3 regions of the Shewanella sp. 8A genome follow, and region 1 is predicted to be linked to each of the others. Evidence: predicted binding sites of a transcription regulator. Region 1 holds the regulator's gene; each other region holds the start of a gene.

Evidence for each region. Region 1 encodes MetJ, which represses methionine synthesis genes. Its sites were predicted from a motif close to TAGACGTCTAGACGTCTA; they were not measured.
Region 2: thrA (bifunctional aspartate kinase/homoserine dehydrogenase I) is a predicted target of MetJ. The motif match lies at 1,753-1,770, and genes of this name have one in related genera.
Region 3: msrA (peptide-methionine (S)-S-oxide reductase MsrA) is a predicted target of MetJ. The motif match lies at 2,029-2,046, and genes of this name have one in related genera.

Annotation. Positions count from the first base shown of each region.
Region 1 covers NZ_JAMDJP010000003.1:161,844-165,044, reverse strand. Annotated here, with positions in the region: gene metB (cystathionine gamma-synthase) at 1-997, opposite strand, end outside; gene metJ (met regulon transcriptional regulator MetJ) at 1,220-1,534, shown strand; gene M0413_RS03500 (sulfite exporter TauE/SafE family protein) at 1,642-2,385, shown strand; gene nrfD (NrfD/PsrC family molybdoenzyme membrane anchor subunit) at 2,518-3,201, opposite strand, start outside.
Region 2 covers NZ_JAMDJP010000005.1:29,802-33,002, reverse strand. Annotated here, with positions in the region: gene thrA (bifunctional aspartate kinase/homoserine dehydrogenase I) at 1-1,580, opposite strand, end outside; gene slyD (peptidylprolyl isomerase) at 2,224-2,886, shown strand; gene M0413_RS05130 (hypothetical protein) at 3,079-3,201, shown strand, end outside.
Region 3 covers NZ_JAMDJP010000007.1:128,319-131,519, forward strand. Annotated here, with positions in the region: gene pgm (phosphoglucomutase (alpha-D-glucose-1,6-bisphosphate-dependent)) at 1-1,415, shown strand, start outside; gene msrA (peptide-methionine (S)-S-oxide reductase MsrA) at 1,537-2,016, opposite strand; gene astE (succinylglutamate desuccinylase) at 2,295-3,201, shown strand, end outside.

The DNA.
Region 1 (3,201 bases):
GACTCTCAACGCCACCTAAACTCTCAGCCACGCTGAATAAACTTAACGCATCTAAAAAGGCGACCACTTCGGCCTCGCCGCCCTTAAGCTCAAAACTCAGCATAGCGCCAAAACCTTTTTGTTGCTTGGCGGCAATGGCATGGCCTGGATGATCCGCAAGACCTGGGTAATACACTTTACTCACGACTGGGCTGTTACTCAGTAACTCCACAATCCGCTCGGCATTAATTTGGTGCTCACGAATGCGCACAGCTAAAGTACGCAGGCCGCGCAGGGTTTGATAACTGTCGAAGGCAGAACCGGTTAAGCCTAAGGTGTTCGACCACCAATGTAAGGTCTCACCAATTTGGGGATCTTTGGCGATCACCGCGCCGCCCACCACATCACTATGGCCATTAATGTACTTCGTGGTGGAGTGGATAACGATATCGGCACCGAGCAATAGCGGTTGCTGCAAAATCGGTGACAGGAAAGTATTGTCCACTATCACTAACGCACCTACGGCGTGGCTTGCCTTGGCAATAGCTTCGATATCAACCACCCGCAGTAATGGGTTGGATGGGGTTTCAATCCACACCATTTTAGGCTGCTGGGCAATCGCTTGCTCAAGTGCTTGGCTGTCGGTTTGATCGACCACCAGCAGTTTAAATTGGCCTTTTTTCGCGAGGTTGGTGAATAAACGGTAAGAGCCACCGTAACAATCGTGAGGCACCACCAGTAAATCATCTGGGCCCAGTAAAGTGGTCACTAAGGTAATGGCTGCCATGCCAGTACAAGTCACTACACCGGTTGCGCCCTTTTCCAGCTTAGCTAAGGCATCGCCTAAGATGCTGCGGGTAGGATTGCCGGAACGGCTGTAATCAAATTCGCGAGGATTTTTATGACCATCGAAGGCGTAATTCGTCGACAGGTAAATTGGCGGCACCACGGCGCCATATTGAGTATCGCTTTCGATACCCTGACGCACTGCCAATGTGGCTAATTGACGCTCGGTCACTAATTTGCCTGCGGTCATCGGGAACTCCTAAGTTCGCAAAGAGATGTCTGGACGTCTAAATGTACCTAAGCCCAGTGGTATCGTCAATAGGCGTTAAGACGTTTAGACGTCTAAACATAAAGAAATCTGTTTGCAATCGCTAAGAAATAGTAGCAATAATTTGACTGTAATCTGTAAGGGTTTAAAATCTGCCCCGAATTTAGCGTTATAACAGGTGAGTCAATGACTGAATGGAATGGGGAATACATCAGCCCCTATGCTGAACATGGCAAGAAGAATGAACAAGTAAAGAAAATTACTGTGTCTATTCCGCTCAAAGTGCTAAAAGTCCTCACGGATGAACGTACGCGTCGTCAGGTCAACAACCTGCGCCACGCAACGAATAGCGAACTGTTGTGCGAAGCATTTTTGCATGCCTACACCGGCCAGCCTCTGCCTGATGATGCAGATCTGTCGAAAGAGTGCCCAGACAGCATCCCCGCTGAAGCGAAGCGGTTGATGGACGAAATGGGGATCGAGTGGGAAGACATGGAATAACGCTTAAGCGTCCATAATCCTGCCGTAACTAATTATTAGGGATCGTTAATGCTCATCCGGCGTGATGGGTTAAAGTAACGATCCCTATTTTGTTTTGATGGAATCCTATGTTCTCCTTGATCGATCCACAAACGCTAGCCATCGCGTCTGTGATTGTGTTTTTAGGTGCCCTCACCCAGAGTCTGATTGGGTTTGGCTTAGCCGTGGTCGCCAGTCCGCTGCTGTATATCGTCGATCCCCAATTAGTGCCTGCCCCCGTGATTGTGATGGGATTTTCCATCGCGCTACTCACCCTATTGCGTGAACGCGGCCATTTAGAATTCAATGGCTTGCAATACGCACTCATCGGTCGAGTGCCCGGTGGCTTTATCGGTGCCAGCCTATTACTGTTTGCGCCGCAGCCGATTCTTGGTCTGGCGATTGCAGCCATTGTGGCAGTCGCCGTGGTGCTCAGTTTGTATAAATTCAGTCTGCCGGTGAACAAAGCGACTCTGTTTGGCGCGGGAGTCGTCTCGGGGATCTTTGGCAATATCGCCGCCATTGGTGGCCCTCCGATGGCGATTTTATTGGCGGGTAAGGATGCTTCGCAGTTTCGCGCGGCGTTATCGGCCTTCTTTATCTTTAGTTCGACCATTGCCTTGGCGATTCTTGGGGTGACGGGCCTACTCGAAATCAAGCACTTTTGGCTGTCGCTAATGCTATTGCCCTCGGTCTTTTTAGGCTATCTCGTGGCGGGCAAACTGGTGGGAAATGTGGATAAACATAAGACCAAGATGGCGACCTTAGCCCTCTGCGCTATCAGCGCCTTAGTGCTCACGGTCAAATCAGTGATTGAGTTATTACCGCAATAACCTCATGCCAATCGCAGCCATAAAAAAAGCACCGTTTAACGGTGCTTTTTGTTGCTGTGGATACGAGTTGTCATCCATTCGAGCATCACTTAATCGCATTTAAGTGATGCTTAGTGCGCTAGCATCAATACGTTAGCTTAAGTAACTTTGGCCTGCATACACAATAAAGTGTCTCAGGGCGAGCACGCCAGTTAAGCTGGCACAGGCCACCATAATCATTGCGCCCTTAGTGTGGCGAGTCGCTGCGGGAAGCAGCATAAACAGCAATGGCACACCAAAGCCAATCCCGACGACACCAATCCAGAATACGCTTGCCCACACGCCAGAGGTGAGTGATGCCAGCGCCGCAGCCGCCGCTCCGCCCTTAAAGTACAAGGCACAGAACAACATAAACAGGAACATGATTTCGATTGCCATCACTGGCAGCTCTAAGCCATGCATTTTGGCTAAGGTCTTGTCGTGACTATCGGTTTTGAACATCACCAGCGCCAGCACCGCATTGGCCGCAGCGCCCGCTGATAAACCAGATACCAAGAACAGTGCAGGCAATACCGCAGTGTTTAGCATCGGATAGGCATTCATCGCCGAGATTAAGAAGCCAGTGTAAGCGCCTACGCCAATCGCGAGGACAAACAACAGCACTTCAATCAGCTTTCTAAAGGGCATCAGCAGCTTAGCGATAGGCGCGAGGAAACCTAAGCCCCACTTTGGCAAATCGTCACGCAGTACTAAAATCGCGTAGGCAAATGCCAAGGGTGAGTAAGCTAGCAGCGCTAATACCCCAATCGCCATAACGGACTGGAAGTTGTAGTTAAT
Region 2 (3,201 bases), on a different contig from region 1:
GCAAGCAGGTTTTGCCAATTGTTTAAATCGATACCTGCACTATCGAGTAACATCTTGCTTGAATTCACGATACCGCAGACACGGATGCTAATGTGCTGCTCTTTTAGCACACTCGCCTGTTGTTTGATCTGCTCCAGTAAGCCTGCGCCAACGTTACCGCACCCCACTAAAAACACATCTAGATACTGCTGCACATCGAAAAAGCCCTGATGACAGGCGGCAACCGCATGCTTGGTCTTTCGCTGTTCGATCACTGTTGAAATAGAACGTTCAGAAGAGCCTTGGGCAATCGCGATAATATTCACACTTGCCTGCGCTAATGCTTGGAAGAAGCGCGCCGCCACACCTTTATGGGTACGCATGCCATCACCGATCAAGGAAACGATTGCCAAGTCATGGCGCATTTCGATTGGCTCTAGTAAGTCACTTTTGATTTCTAACTCAAATTCCTGCTCTAGCGCCGATTTCACCTTGGCGGACTCACTGGTCGCCACACAAAAACTGATGCTGTATTCGCAAGAACTCTGGGTGATGAGTGACACAGAAACGCCACTACGGGAAATTGCAGCCAGTGTGCGGCTCGCCATGCCGACCATGCCTTTCATGCCAGGGCCTGATACATCAAACATGGTTTGATTATCGAGGTTTGAAATGGCTTTAACCTGCAAACCGCTCTGATCGGCCTGATTCGATACCAGAGTGCCGGGCGCATCGGGATTAAAGCTGTTTTTGATATAACAGGGGATGTGGAACTGGGCGATAGGCGCAATAGTTTTAGGATGCAGCACCTTAGCCCCAAAGTAAGACAGCTCCATCGCCTCCTGATAACTTAACTGCGATAGCAACTTAGCATCGGTAACAACCCGAGGATCGGTATTGTATACGCCGTCAACGTCGGTCCAAATCTCGCAGCTTGAAGCATCTAAACAAGCGGCCAGCACGGCAGCAGAGTAATCAGAACCGTTACGGCCTAAGGTCACAACCTTGCCGTCTTCATCGGCGGCGGTAAAGCCGGGCATCACCCAAACCCGCTTCTCATCGAGGGCAAGATTTTTGAATCGCGGTTTGCTGACGGCAATATCGACCACGGATTCTAGCGGACGACCACGGCCTAAAAATAATTCACGTGGGTCTAGCTGCGCCGAAGTAATGCCTTTTGCCAGCATGACTTGCTCCATCAACGCAGCAGACAAACGCTCACCCGCAACCACGATCTCGGCGCGCACCCCGTCAGGGCACTCCTGCAACAGCGTAATACCGCGTAATCTGTCCTGCCAACGTGCAAGCTGCGCGCTTAGTCCGGCGAACAGCACTTCGCTCTGGCTACGAGAGAGTCCAGAACTAACCGCATCCTGATAGAGCGAGGTAAACACCCGCTCAACGTGTTGAATGACTGGTGAATAATCTTCCCCTTTCACCGCCACATCGACCATTTCTAGCAGAGCGTTTGTAACTGTTGCAGGCGCAGAGAGCACTGTCGCCACCGGCTCAGCTTTCGCTGCCTTGGCAACAATATCCGCCGCCATTGAAAATCGCTGCCAATTTGCAAGCGAGGTACCACCAAATTTCATCACTTTCATCTTGATCTCCTGTACCGCGCCCGACTAAGAAACATAAGCTAAAAACAAAAAAGCCCGCTTCTTTGTGGGAAGCGGGCTCGTCGTTAAAATTCTTTAGGGTGTATCAGCCCGCCCCCACTCTGGTTGTAGTGGTGGTTGTAATAATGGTAATTACTACGAAACCAAGGCTATGCATACGTTTAGACTTATCTATGTCAATGTGATGTTAAACAGAATTGCCTTTTTCACCTAACCTTGTCAACCCCCAAACTGGATTATTTATGCACAAATCTTTCACTTGAGTAAATTAGTGATTCAAGATTAATAAATATCAAGTTTTCATAGGCTAAAAATACGTTTTCATCAATACAAAACTGTTTACGTAAACGTAATGCTAGACAATTACAATCAACTTAACCTATTAAAAAATAAATAATTTATAATGAAAATTTTCCATCTTTCGAAAATTAAAGCATTTCAGTCTGTTTCCGCACATAACAAAGGGCAACTCATAAAAAACCACAATTCATCTTTTGTATCGTCCTTAATCTCAGTAAATCGAACTCACAAAAAGCTGTGCGATATCTAACATAAGCAACTTCAAATTATCGCCAGCACCCTAAAAGCGCGTTATTATGCGCGCACATTCCGAACCGGAGGCGATATGAAGATCACCCAACACAGCGCGGTAACCATTCATTACCGTTTATCAGATCAAGAAGGCAGACTTTTAGAAGACTCTTTTGATGCCGAACCAATGTTGTATCTGCATGGTACAGAAAACCTAATCCCAGGATTAGAAGCCGCATTAGAAGGTAAAATTAAGGGCGAAAAACTGGACGTGACGATCAGTGCCGAAGAGGCCTATGGTCCGTACCATGATGGCCTTCGCCAGGCAGTACCATTAGAAGCATTCGGTGATATCGAAGACATCGTGCCAGGTATGCGCTTTATTGCAGAAACCGAAATGGGCCAGCGTCCAGTTCAAGTCATCGAAGTTAAAGATGATGTTGTGATTGTTGATGGCAACCATCCATTAGCAGGCCAAGCACTCAGCTTTAACATTGAAGTCATCGATGTACGTGAAGCGACAGCTGAAGAAATTGCCCATGGACATATTCATGCACACGGCGGATGTGGCAGTCATGGACACAGCCATGAACATGACCATGGCGGCGGATGCTGTGGTGGCTCAGGTCATGATGTTGGTGGCTGCTGCGGGGGTTCTGATGACCATGGGCATCACCACCATGACCATGATCACGAAGCTTGTGACACACCTAAAGCGGGATGTGATGGCAACGGTGGCTGCGGCTGCCGCGGCTAATGTAGGTTCACAAGCCTAATAGCCCTCCCAGAGGAGCTGATAAAAAAGCACTTCCTTAAATAAGGAGGTGCTTTTTTTATCGCCAAATGATTATAATCAGCAGATAAATAGGGAAGTTTAAAATCAAACAGCATTTTCAGCTAAAAAAACAATATTTTCAAATCGATATAAACATCACGCAACGGAGTGCATATGTTAGCAAAACCAGTATATGAAGTTTTACCCTTTGGCTATATGGTACTAGGCTGTTTAAGCTTTATGCTGTTAGAACCTGATTATGCGCTGATTGCTGCTCTTGTTGTGTTTGTTTTGGGC
Region 3 (3,201 bases), on a different contig from region 1:
CACTCTTTTTAGGTATTGATACCCACGCTTTATCTTATGCGGCTTACGTGTCGGCGATTGAAGTGTTAGCGGCCAATAAGGTGACTGTGCATATCCAGCAACATGATGGTTTTACGCCAACGCCAGTGGTGTCACATGCGATTATTTGTGCAAATCGCGAGGCGGCATTGAGTGGTGCCGCGTTAAGCGATGGTTTGATTATTACGCCATCCCACAATCCACCGCAGGATGGTGGGATTAAATACAATCCACCCCATGGTGGCCCTGCTGAAGGTAATATCACTGCGTGGATTGAGTCCCGCGCTAATGATTACCTGCGCGCTGCACTCAAGGGCGTTAATAAGCTCGCTTATGCAGATGCATTGGCTTCGGGTTATGTGCATGCCATTGATTTAATCACGCCCTATGTGACGGATTTAGACAATGTCGTCGATATGCATGCCATTGCTAAGGCTAAACTTAAGCTGGGTGTCGATCCATTAGGCGGCTCCGGTATTCATTATTGGGCACCGATTGCCAAGCACTATGGCATTGATATCACTTTAGTTAACGATAAGGTCGATCCAAGCTTCAGCTTTATGTCATTGGATAAGGACGGCAAGATCCGCATGGATTGCTCTTCTCCCTATGCGATGGCAGGTTTACTGGCCCATAAAGAATCCTTCGATTTATGTGTGGGTAACGATCCTGACTACGATAGACACGGCATCGTGTGTCCGGGCACCGGGCTGATGGACCCCAACCACTATTTAGCAGTAGCGATTGATTATCTGCTAACCCACAGACCAGAGTGGAGCGATAGCTTAGCCATTGGTAAGACATTGGTATCGAGCGCGCTTATCGATAAAATCTGTGCCTTCCATGGCAAAAAATTGCTTGAGGTCCCCGTTGGCTTTAAGTGGTTTGTCGATGGATTAGCCGAGGCAACCATTGCCTTTGGCGGTGAGGAGAGTGCGGGCGCCGCGTTCCTGCGCCGTGATGGCACGACTTGGTGTACTGACAAGGACGGTTTTATTTTAGTGCTGCTTGCGGCCGAAATGCTTGCGGTTACTGGCAAGACGCCGGGGCAACGCCATCAAGAATTAGTGGCACAGTTCGGTCAAAGCTTTTATAAGCGTATCGACAGCCCAATTAGCCTTGAGAACAAAGCAAAATTTGCAAAACTCAATGCGGAGACCTTAAATGCCACTATGCTGGCGGGTGAGAACATTGAGGCCGTATTGACCCATGCACCTGGCAATAATGCTTCAATTGGTGGCATTAAAGTGACCACGGCCAATGGTTGGTTTGCTGCGCGGCCATCGGGCACTGAGGCGTTATTCAAGATTTACGGTGAGAGCTTTATCAGTGAGCAACATCTTGCCGATATCATTAAGGACGCACAAGCCCTGATCGATAAGGCCCTCAGCGCCTGATTTAGCGTTTACGCATTCTTTTTACCGATAAAAAAACGCACTCATCGAAATCCTATGAGTGCGTTTTTATTTGCAGCGATTGTAAGGTCAAATTATTCAGGTTTGAGCTGAATCGCTAAGCCTAGTACTCGATATGGCAACTCGGTAAGTTATTCTTATCGATATAGTTTTGATGATATTCCTCTGCCACATGGAATTGCTGTAACGGCACAATCTCAGTGACGATATGACGCAATCCCCAACGACCTGAACGGGCAAAGGCCAGTTTTGAGGCTTCTGCCGCCGCTTTTTGCTCACGATCATGGAAGAAAATGGTACTGCGGTATTGAGTACCAATATCGCCGCCCTGCATATTGAGCGTGGTCGGGTTGTGGTTTTTCCAAAACACATCCAGTAACTCGTCGTAGCTGACAATCGCAGGGTCAAATTCTACTTGTACGACTTCGGCATGGCCTGTCTTACCTTTTTTGACTTCCTCATAGGTGGTCGCTTCGTTATTGCCACCCATATAGCCGCAGGTCGCGTTGGTTACGCCGTTGACTTGTCTAAAGAAATACTCCACGCCCCAAAAACAGCCGGCACCGAAAGTTGCTAACGCCATGATAAATCCTGATAGAAGTCTAGATGGCTAAGAATTGTGATAAAACTCATCCCTAAAAGCAAGTGTGTCGACAAAATTAATCCTATGTCGACCAAATGCGGCTAAGATGCTGTTGTTTTGCCACGAAATGCGCTTGTTTGACCAGAATGACAGAGTAACGGCCCAAAAACTTGTGTTAGTATGGATGCGCTTTTTAAGGCGGGTAGCGATAAGTGTCATGAAACAGGCAGTTATTGCCATCACTCCCGTCTTTAACACGCTATTATAAGGAGAATTCTGTGTTACAAGCTCTGTTAGATTCGAAGGATTTTCTCGCGCTGACCCTCGCTAATCCTGAAACCCTCGGAGATGAGTTTAGTTTCGCCTTAGGGGAACATACTCGAGTAGAGGTGTGGGACACGGGCGTCATCGTCTTTGAGCCTGCACAAGCCCAAGGTAAGGATGTCATTCTCTCCTGCGGTGTCCACGGCAATGAAACCGCCCCCATCGAACTCTGCAATACCTTAATCAAACAGCTTCTCCAACAAAAAATCATCGCCAAACAACGCACGCTCTTTCTTATTGGTAACCCTTTAGCGATTAATAACGGCACTCGCATTATCGACGAGAACATGAATCGTCTGTTTAGTGGCGAGCATTCAAATCCACCGGGATTAGTGAATCCTGAGCGGGTGCGGGCGAAAAAATTAGAAGCCTATGTTGACCGCTTCTTTAAGGGCGCAGCCTCAGGGCGCCAGCGAATTCACTACGATTTACACACGGCGATGCGGGCGTCAAAACACGAAAAGTTTGCGATTTATCCCTATCGTCCCGGCCGTGCTTACAGCGCCGAGCAAATCATGTTTTTAGCGGCCAGTGGCGTCGATACTGTGTTATTTCACCATGAGCCGACGACTACTTTTAGTTATTTTTCCTCCGAGCAATATGGCGCCGATGCCTTTACCATTGAATTAGGTAAGGTGTATCCCATGGGGCAAAACGATATGACGCGTTTTATTGCCGCCCAAGAGATGTTTATGCGCCTTATCACAGACAAACCCTTAGCGCTTGAGCCATTCTCAGCGGATAAGGTGAATCTGTATCAAGTGTGTCGGGTGATTAACAAACATTTTGATGATTTTGAATTTACCTTCGCGACCGATGTCGAAAACTTCCGAGCTTTCCCTAAAGGCTTTGTATTAGCCC